One region of the Streptomyces sp. WP-1 genome, then DNA from elsewhere that is predicted to be linked to it. Evidence: riboswitches for the same ligand, from Rfam matches in the RefSeq annotation. Region 1 holds a riboswitch; the other holds the start of a gene.
The links. A riboswitch is a leader RNA that binds a small molecule or an ion and turns the genes downstream of it on or off. The one in region 1 is predicted to bind cyclic di-AMP.

Region 1 (4,662 bases):
GGCGATGTCCGCTCTCGTCATCCTGGCGCTGGTGCGCAGGGAGACCGGCACCGAGGGATTCCTGGTGGGGCTCGGCCTCGCGGTGCTGCCGGTGCCCTGGCTGATCACCGCGTTCCGCTGGCTGGACCGGGTGGCGCCCTTCGCCTGGCGGAACCTGGTGTTCGCGTTCTGCTGGGGGGCGTTCGCGGCGGCGCTCATAGCCATCGTCGCCAACAGCTTCGCGACCAAGTGGATAGCCACCTCCACCGCGGACCCGGCGGGCGCCAACACCCTCGGCGCCACCGTGATAGCGCCGATCGTCGAGGAGTCCGCCAAGGCCGCGGCCGTCCTGCTGGTCTTCCTCTTCCGCAGACGCGAGTTCACCGGGGTCGTGGACGGGATGGTGATAGCCGGGATCACCGCCACCGGCTTCGCGTTCACCGAGAACATCCTCTATCTCGGCACGGCCTTCGGCACCGACCAGGTCACCGGCGGCCACGGCATCGTCTCCGTCACCGCCGCCACCTTCTTCGTGCGCATCGTGATGTCCCCGTTCGCGCACCCCCTGTTCACCACCTGCACCGGCATCGGCTTCGGCCTCGCCGCGGTGTACGGCTCCCGCGGGCGCGCGCGGCGGCTGCTGATCCCGCTCGGCGGACTGCTCCTCGCGATGTGCATGCACGCCCTGTGGAACGGCTCCGCGAGCTTCGGGCAGTACGGCTTCCTCGCCGTCTACGGCACCTTCATGCTGCCCGTGTTCGGGCTGCTGACCTGGCTCGGGATCTGGACCCGGCAGCGGGAGCTGCGCACGGTGCGCGAGGAGCTGCCCACGTACGTGCTGGCCGGCTGGCTTGGCCCGGCCGAGCCCTTCGCGCTCGGCTCGATGCGGGCCCGCCGCATGGCCCGCGACTACGCCCGCCACCACGCGGGCCGCCCCATGGCACGGGCGGTCGCGCAGTACGAGACGTACGCCACCGCCCTCGCGCAGCTGCGCGCGCGGGGCCGCCGCGGCCGGGCGGGCGCGGACTTCGCCGCCCGGGAGCGGGAGCTGCTCCAGGAGCTGTGGCAGCGCCGGGAGGCCGCCCGCCCCGCCCTGGAGTACGCGGCCCGCAGAGCGGCCCCCGCGCCCGTCCCGGCGGGGTGGGCACCCGCGCCGTACGGGCACGCGTATGTGCGGGGGCCGGGGCACGGGCCCGGGTACGGGTATCCGCAGGGCCCCGGACACGGCTACGCGCAGGGCCCGGGGCCCGGCTACGGCTACCCGGGTGCGCCGTACCCGTCGTACAACCCGTACCGGATGTGACCCCTCCGGATACGCACCCCCCCCCGGATCGGGTCCCTCCCGGATGTGTCCTACGCCGAAGCGTCCGTCAGCTTCTTCAGCTCGGCGTCCGTCAGCTTCAGGTCGCCGACGGCCAGCAGCGGCGGGAGCTGCTCCAGGGCGCGGGCCGAGGCGATGGGGGCGGTGACGGTCGGCTGGGCGGCCAGCCAGGCGAGGGCGACGGTGGCGTGCGGGGCGTCGTGCGCGGCGGCGATCTCGTCGAGGGCGGCGAGGACCTTCTGGCCGCGCTCGGTCTCCGCGTACTTCGCGGCCCCGCCGGCACGGGCGCTGTCCACCGTCGCGCCGGGCCGGTACTTGCCGGTCAGGAAGCCCGAGGCGAGCGCGAAGTACGGCACCGTGGACAGGCCCTCGCGGGCGACGAGGTCCTGGAGCGGGCCCTCGTAGGTGTCCCGGGAGACCAGGTTGTAGTGCGGCTGGAGCGCCACATAGCGGGCCAGGTTCTCGCGGGTGGAGAAGTCCAGGGACTCCCGCAGCCGCTCGGCGCTGATGTTGGACGCGGCGATCTGCCGGACCTTGCCTGCCTTCACCAGCTCGTCCAGCGCGCCGATGATCTCCTCGACCGGCACCTCGGGCTGGTCGAAGTGGGTGTAGTAGAGGTCGATGTGGTCCGTGCCCAGACGGGTCAGGGAGGCGTCGGCGGCGGCTTTGATGTTGGCCGCGGACAGGCCCTTGTACTGCGGGTGCTGGCTGACCTTGGTGGCGATGACGACGTCGGAGCGGTTGCCGCGGGCCTTGACCCACTTGCCGATGACGGTCTCGGACTCGCCGCCCTGGTGGCCCTCGACCCAGGCGCTGTAGGAGTCGGCGGTGTCGATGAAGTTGCCGCCCGCGGCCGTGTACGCGTCCAGGACGGCGAAGGAGGTCTGCTCGTCGGCGGTCCAGCCGAAGACGTTGCCGCCCAGGCAGAGCGGGAAGACCTCGAGGTCGGAAGTGCCCAGTGTGCGCAGAGAAGTCATGCTTCACATCAACACCGGCGGCGGATGATCGCATTCCGCCGCCGGTGGGGAGATCCGCGCGGATTCCGTCAGGGGTTGAGGCCCTTGTCGCGCAGCCAGGGCGCGGGGTCGACGGCGGTGGCCTGCCCGTTCGGGTGGACCTCCAGGTGCAGGTGCGGCCCGGTGACATTGCCGGTGGCGCCGACGCGGCCGATGACCTCGCCGGTGGTGACCTTCTGGCCGGCCGAGACATTGATCGAGGACTGGTGGCAGAACCACAGCTCGGTGCCGTCGTCCAGGGTGAGGACGGTGCGGTAGCCGTAGGCGCCGGCCCAGCCGGCCTGGGTGACGGTGCCGCCGTGCACGGCCTTGATCAGGGTGCCGGTGGGGGCGGCGAAGTCGAGACCGGTGTGGTAGCCGGAGGACCACATGGCGCCGGGCTGCCCGAAGGTGCCGGTGATCGTGTACGAGACGACGGGCAGCGTGTACTGCTTGGCCAGCTCGGCCAGCCGCTTGGCCTCGGCCGCCTTCTTGGCCGCGGCCTCCGCCTTCTCCTTGGCGGCGGCGGCCTTGTCGGCGGCCTCCTTCTCCGCCTTGGCGGCCGCGGCGTCGCTCTGCTGCTGGGCGGCGGCGACCATCGCGGCGGTGGCCCTGCTGTCGGCCTGGCCCTGCTGCTGCTCGGCCTGGGCCATGATCCGGTTGCGCAGGGCCTCGCCGGCGCCGCTGTCCTTGGCGCCCTCGGTGGTCCGCCCGAGGTCGGTGAGCGCGGTGGCGGTCTCGGTCCTGGACGCGTCGGTGGAGTCGTCACCGAAGAAGTGTTCGACGGTGGACAGGTGCGGCACCGAGACGTTCGGCATGTCCGGCATCGAGATGGAGACCGGCGGCTTGCCGGTGTCGGCGCCGGCGATGCCGCCCGCGCCGACGGCGGCGATCACACCGACGCCGAGGACGGTGGAGCTGCGGGCGAAGCCGCCGCGCTGCTTGGCGACGCGGTGTCGGCCGCGGACCGGGGCGACGGTCTCCTCGGTGGGGTTCCACTCCTCCCAGGGTCCGTCGTCGTCGAGAGCGGGGCCGGGGCCGGGGCCGAACGACTCGGGTTCGCGCTGAGCGGGCACGAACGGGGTTTCTGGGGCAGGCCGGTTGGACGCCACGGGGGCGCGCTCCTTTCCTTCCTCCGCCTACCGGGTTAGCTGACGGGTTCGGAGCAGGAAGGTCTCCTACGCGCGTATACCGCTCGTGGACTCGTGTGAGTCCGCGGCGGTGTCCGCGTGATTCACCCCAAGGTGGTGGTTCCCCGGTTCCCTTGCGGGATTCGGCGCGTGCGCACGGAGCCGTCGCGGGTGACGGCTGGGACGACCGCGCTGCGTTATCGAACGTTAATAGACCCGGGGGGAACTTTCCAAGCCGTTCGGCTTGATCATTAAACCTGTGCGCAGGGCGGTCGGACAGTCACTACGGGCAACCCCCGTCTCCGGGGTCCGGAAAACACTCAGGGCCGGAATCCATGAACTGGATTCCGGCCCTGAGATATCAGTAGCGGGGACAGGATTTGAACCTGCGACCTCTGGGTTATGAGCCCAGCGAGCTACCGAGCTGCTCCACCCCGCGGCGATGTCTCTACTGTACGCCATCACCAGGGTGGAAAGCACATCGGTTACGACGGGGCCCCGGGTCCGCCCGCCAGATGCCGGTTCGGGGCCTTGGCCAGGGGCTCGTACTCGGGCAGGACGACGACGTCGGCGCCCGCCCCGGTCAGCACCCCCGTGCCGTCGGCCGCCACCACGAACGTGTCCGGCTCGCGCCAGGCGGTCACCACCCGGCGCACCCCCGCCCGCAGGATCAGCTCGGCGCAGGGCGCGGGGCGGGAGGCACGGCGGGCGCAGGGCTCCAGGCTGCTGTAGACGGTGGCGCCGGGCAGCCGGGGGTCGGCGGGGTCGGTCCTGGCGAGCGCCGCCTCCTCCGCGTGCACCACCGGATCCGTGCCCTCCCGGGAGTGGCCGCGGGCCAGCTCGGTGCCGTCGGCGGCGACCACGACCGCGCCGACGCTGAAGGCCGTGTCCGAGGGCGGGCACAGCGCGGCCAGCTCGCAGGCGGTGCGCAGCCAGTGCCGGTCGGCGGCGGTGGGCACCGGGCCGGTGCCGGGCGCGGTGGGCTCGTAGCGCGCCAGGACGACGTCCTCGATCCGGCGGGACTCGACGAGCCGCAGCCGGCCCTCCTGGTAGCGGCCGGGCCCGAACAGCCGCGGGGCGGCCGGATCGCCCACGATCAGCGGGGCGAGGACCAGGTGCAGCTCGTCGGCGAGGCCCTGCTGGAGGAGCTGGGTGTGCACGGTCGCGCCGCCCTCCACCATCAGCCGGCCGATCCCGCGCTCGGCGCGCAGATGCCCGAGCAGGGCCCGCCAGTCCA
Region 2 (4,662 bases), 470 kb from region 1:
CGGTCTTGATCTGGCCGCAGTTGGTGGCGACGGCCAGGTCGGCGATGGTGACGTCCTCGGTCTCGCCGGAGCGATGGGACATCATGCACTTGAAGCCGTTGCGCTGGGCCAGCTCGACGGCGTCCAGGGTCTCGGTCAGGGAGCCGATCTGGTTGACCTTGACCAGCAGGGCGTTGGCGGAGCCCTCCTCGATGCCGCGGGCCAGACGCTCGGGGTTGGTGACGAACAGGTCGTCGCCGACGATCTGGACCTTGTCGCCGAGGCGCTCGGTGAGGACCTGCCAGCCGCTCCAGTCGTCCTCGAACAGCGGGTCCTCGATGGAGACCAGCGGGTAGGCCGCCACCAGCTCCTCGTAGTACTCCGTCATCTCGGCGGCGGAGCGCTCCTTGCCCTCGAAGAGGTACGAGCCGTCCTTGTAGAACTCGGAGGCGGCGACGTCGAGGGCGAGGGCGATCTGCTCGCCGGGCGTGTAGCCGGCTTCCTTGATGGCCTCAAGGATGAGGTCCAGGGCCTCGCGGTTGGAGCCGAGGTTCGGGGCGAAGCCGCCCTCGTCGCCGAGACCGGTGGCCAGGCCCTTGTTCTTCAGGACCTTCTTGAGGGTGTGGTAGACCTCGGCACCCCAGCGCAGCGCCTCGGAGAAGGACTCCGCGCCGATCGGGGCGATCATGAACTCCTGGATGTCCACGTTCGAGTCGGCGTGCGAGCCGCCGTTCAGGATGTTCATCATCGGCACCGGCAGCAGGTGCGCGTTGGGGCCGCCCAGGTAGCGGAAGAGCGGCAGGTCGGACGCCTCGGAGGCGGCGTGCGCGACGGCCAGGGAGACGCCGAGGATGGCGTTGGCGCCCAGCGAGCCCTTGTTGTCGGTGGCGTCCAGGTCGAACATGGCCTGGTCGATCAGCCGCTGCTCGGTGGCGTCGTAGCCGACCAGCTCCGGGCCGATCTGCTCGATGACGGCGAGGACGGCCTTCTCGACACCCTTGCCCAGGTAGCGGTTGGGGTCACCGTCGCGCAGCTCGATGGCCTCGAAGGCGCCGGTGGAGGCGCCGGACGGGACGGCGGCACGACCGGTGCTGCCGTCGTCGAGGCCGACCTCGACCTCGACCGTGGGGTTGCCTCGGGAGTCCAGGATTTCCCGGGCTACGACGACGTCGATGGACGGCACGAGCATCTCCTTCTTGGATGTGACGCTGGAAGTGCGGGGCGGCGGCCGTGCGGCTGCGCCTTGCGACTAGAGCCTAACGGTCCCGGGGTCGCCAGCCACCGACCGACCGTCTGGTGGGCGACGGGGACATGCAGACGGTACCTATTGTTCACCACCGGAACAAAGGGGTTCGCGGATGAGACCTGGCTGAAGGCCGGGAAAACACAAGACCCCACCCCGGCGCATACGGGGGAAACGCGCCGGGGTGGGGGGGGTTGGGGGGACGGGGGGCCGGGGGGCCGGGAGAACCGTGGGGGGGGTGGGTCCCCGGGGGTGAGCCCTAGGGGGTTGGCCCCTGGGGGGCTGGTCCGTGGGGGTTGGCCCCTGGGGGCTGGTCCCTGGGGCCGTTGGGGGGCGGTCACCGGGGGCCGGGTTCTCGGGGCTTGTCGCGGCGGGTCCGCGGTCGCCTCGGAGAGAGGCTCCCGCACCCGTGGGGACGGGGCGGGCCCTTGGGGGCAGGGCATCGGGGGTACGGCACCGGGGGGCCGTACCCCTTCGGGTCGGACTACTTCAGGTGGAGCTGCTGGCCCGGGTAGATCAGGTCGGCGTTGTCCACGATGTCCTTGTTCAGGTCGAACAGCTTCCCCCAGCCGCCGGCCACGTGGTGCGCGGACGCGATGGAGCTGAGGGTGTCGCCCTTGACCACCTTGTACTCGCCGTCACCCTTCTTGACCTTCTTGCCGGTCGGGGTGGTGACGGTCTTGCTCGCGGAGGAGCCGGTGGAGGTGCTCGTGGACTTGCTCGGCGCCGGGGTGGTGCGCTGGGTGGAGCGCGTGGCGGCCTGCTCGTCCGTGGAGCGGGTGGCGGTGCTGTCCGACGGGGTGGTCGTGGAGGCGGAGCCGCCGTACGGGGTGCTGCTCAGACCCGTACCGCAGACCGGCCAGGCGCCCTTGCCCTGCGCCGCGAGAACCTTCTCGGCGACGGTGATCTGCTGCGACTTGCTGGCCTTGTCGGCGGTGGACGCGTAGGCGGTACCGCCGTACGCGGCCCAGGTCGAGGCGGAGAACTGCACACCGCCGTAGTAACCGTTGCCGGTGTTGATGGCCCAGTTGCCGCCGGACTCGCACTGGGCGACCGCGTCCCACTGGGAGGCGGTGGCGGCGGAGGCGGTGCCGGTGGCCATCAGCGGAGCGGCGACAGCGGCACCGGTGACACCGGCGAGCGTGACGACGCGGACGGCCTTGGACGGACGACGGTGCTTGCCCTTGCCGGAAAACAGCATGGAACGATCCCCTCACCGACGCCTGCGAGGTGAGCTGTCGGGTTCGGGCCGGTTGAGTTGCCCGGCCACCCCTCCCGTGGAGGCGTGGCTTCACCCCGAGCCGGTCCGGCATCAACTGCCGGGCCCGGCACTTACCTTGGGTCCCCCGCTCCTGCCTTCGGCGCTTGACGCGACGACTGTTCCCGGGCAGCCGCTGGCAGGATTCGGCGTTGCGGCCGCCGGGGCTCGTGGTGACGAGCGGCCTTGACCGTAGCCACGTGATCCGCGGAATTTCAAAGACGATCAAGGCTTCTGAGACTCATCCCACACTTTCACCAAATCGGACATTTAGCGATCAAGTGGGGCGCCAACTAGCCCTGGTCCGCGTCCGTTTCGTCACCGACTTTCAGGGTCTGACCGGCGGTGATGTGGTTCGGGTCGGCGCCCACGACCTTCTTGTTCGCGGCGTAGAGCGTGTGCCATCCGCCGTTCACGTCAAGGGAGTCGGCGATGACGCTCAGCGAGTCGCCCTGGCGGACGGTGTAGCTGCCCGGCTCGCGGGAGGCGTGGCGGCCGGCGGTCGAGTCGTTCTGCCCGTTTGCCGTGCTTTCGTCCGCGTTGCCGCCGCGGTGACGTCCGCCGGTGAGGGCCCCGGTGTCGACCAGGTTCCAAGAGCCGACGGTCTGCTGGGGGTTGTCCAGGGTGCCGGTGGACGGCGCGGACGGCGTGGAGCCGCCGGTGGGCGCGGACGGCGTGCCCGGGGCGGAGGGGTCCGACGAGGACGGGTCGGACGGGTCCGGGGCGGGGGTGCCCGTGCCGGACGTGCCGGTGCCGGACGTGCCGGTGCCGGACGTGCCGGTGCCGGACGTGCCGGTGTGCTCGCCCGGGTGCGGGCTCGCGTCCTTGCCGGTCTGCTTGCCGGAACCGTGGCTCGGCGAGGCGGAGGGGTCGGACGGGCCGGACGGGTCGGTGGAGTCCTTCCCGGAGCCGGAACCGGTGCTGGAGCCCGTGCCGGAGCCGCTGCCGGTGCCGCCGCCGTCCTGGTCGCCGCTCTGCGTGCCGGACGGGGTGGAGGAGTCGGGCAGGCCGGACGGGTCGGTGGTGCCGTCGCCCTGGCCGCTGTCGCTGCCGCCGCTGCCGCTGACGCCCGGATCGACGTTCACCGAACCGGAGTTCGAGGTCAGTCCGGACAGCAGGGCGCAGGTGGCCCAGGGCGCGGTGCCCTTGTCCTTGAGGATCTTCTCGGCCACGGCGATCTGCTGCGAGCGGCTGGCCTGGTCGGCGGAGGAGGCGTACTGCGTGCCGCCGTACGCGGCCCAGTCGTCCTGGGATATCTGGAGACCGCCGTAGTACCCGTTGCCCGGGTCGGCGCTCCAGGCGCCGCCGCTCTCGCAGTTGGCGACCTTGTCCCAGGTGGTGCCGTCGGCCGCGTGGGCGCTGGCGGCGCCGAGCAGCGGGATGGCGATGGCGGAGCCGGTCACTCCGGCCGCGACGAGGAGGGCCGGAGCCTGACGGGGGCGGCGGTGACGACCGTTCCCGGAGATCATGCGGAAGCCTTTCGTACGACGGCGGGGACCGGCGCGGCGGGTGGTGCCGGTCGCCGCGCTGAGGGGTGAAGGTAGCGGCAGACGATCACTTGTCACAAGTTCATGCCGCGCGGATAACGCGAAGATCACAGAATTGGACGTCCGCCCCTCCGCTCCGTCACGTCCCGTTTCACCCGTCGGGCACGGCGACGCCTCATTCCCGGGGCACACGGCGCCCGGAACCATGGAACCGACCTGATTTCGGGGGGCTGTTCACCCAGGAGGACACAAGATGCGGCACACCCGGTTGCACGGTGAGTCCACGGAGTACCTCGCCGCCCGCGAGGAGCTGCGCCGCGCCGAGATCGAGCTGATGCGCGAGCGCGAACGGGTCGCGGCCCTGCGCCGGGCGCTGCCGCCGGGGGCCGAGGTGGACGACTACGTCTTCCTGGAGGGCCCCGCCGACCTGGACGCGGGCGACGAACCCGTGCGCGAGGTCCGGCTGGGCGAGCTGTTCACCGGCGGCCCCGAGCGGGCCCTGCTCGTCTACCACTTCATGTACGGCAAACGGCAGACCGATCCCTGCCCGATGTGCACCCTGTGGCTCGACGGCTTCGACGGCGTCGCCCACCAGGTCGAGCGGAACGCCGACCTGGTGGTGGTGGCCGCCGCCGACCTGCCCACCCTGCGCCGGCACGCCCGCGCCCGCGGCTGGTCCCGGCTGCGGCTGCTGA

Region 2: linked by a shared signal. The riboswitch ahead of QHG49_RS20790 (transglycosylase family protein) and the one ahead of QHG49_RS18580 (M23 family metallopeptidase) in region 1 are both predicted to bind cyclic di-AMP.

What each region holds. Positions count from the first base shown of each region.
Region 1 covers NZ_CP123923.1:4,259,158-4,263,819, reverse strand. The annotation lists gene QHG49_RS18590 (PrsW family intramembrane metalloprotease) at 1-1,282, shown strand, start outside; gene QHG49_RS18585 (aldo/keto reductase) at 1,333-2,277, opposite strand; gene QHG49_RS18580 (M23 family metallopeptidase) at 2,346-3,407, opposite strand; cyclic di-AMP (ydaO/yuaA leader) riboswitch at 3,420-3,584, opposite strand; tRNA gene QHG49_RS18575 (tRNA-Met) at 3,791-3,864, opposite strand; gene QHG49_RS18570 (dihydrofolate reductase family protein) at 3,911-4,662, opposite strand, start outside.
Region 2 covers NZ_CP123923.1:4,733,630-4,738,291, reverse strand. The annotation lists gene eno (phosphopyruvate hydratase) at 1-1,162, opposite strand, end outside; gene QHG49_RS20790 (transglycosylase family protein) at 1,707-2,423, opposite strand; cyclic di-AMP (ydaO/yuaA leader) riboswitch at 2,428-2,596, opposite strand; gene QHG49_RS20785 (transglycosylase family protein) at 2,774-3,949, opposite strand; gene QHG49_RS20780 (DUF899 family protein) at 4,221-4,662, shown strand, end outside.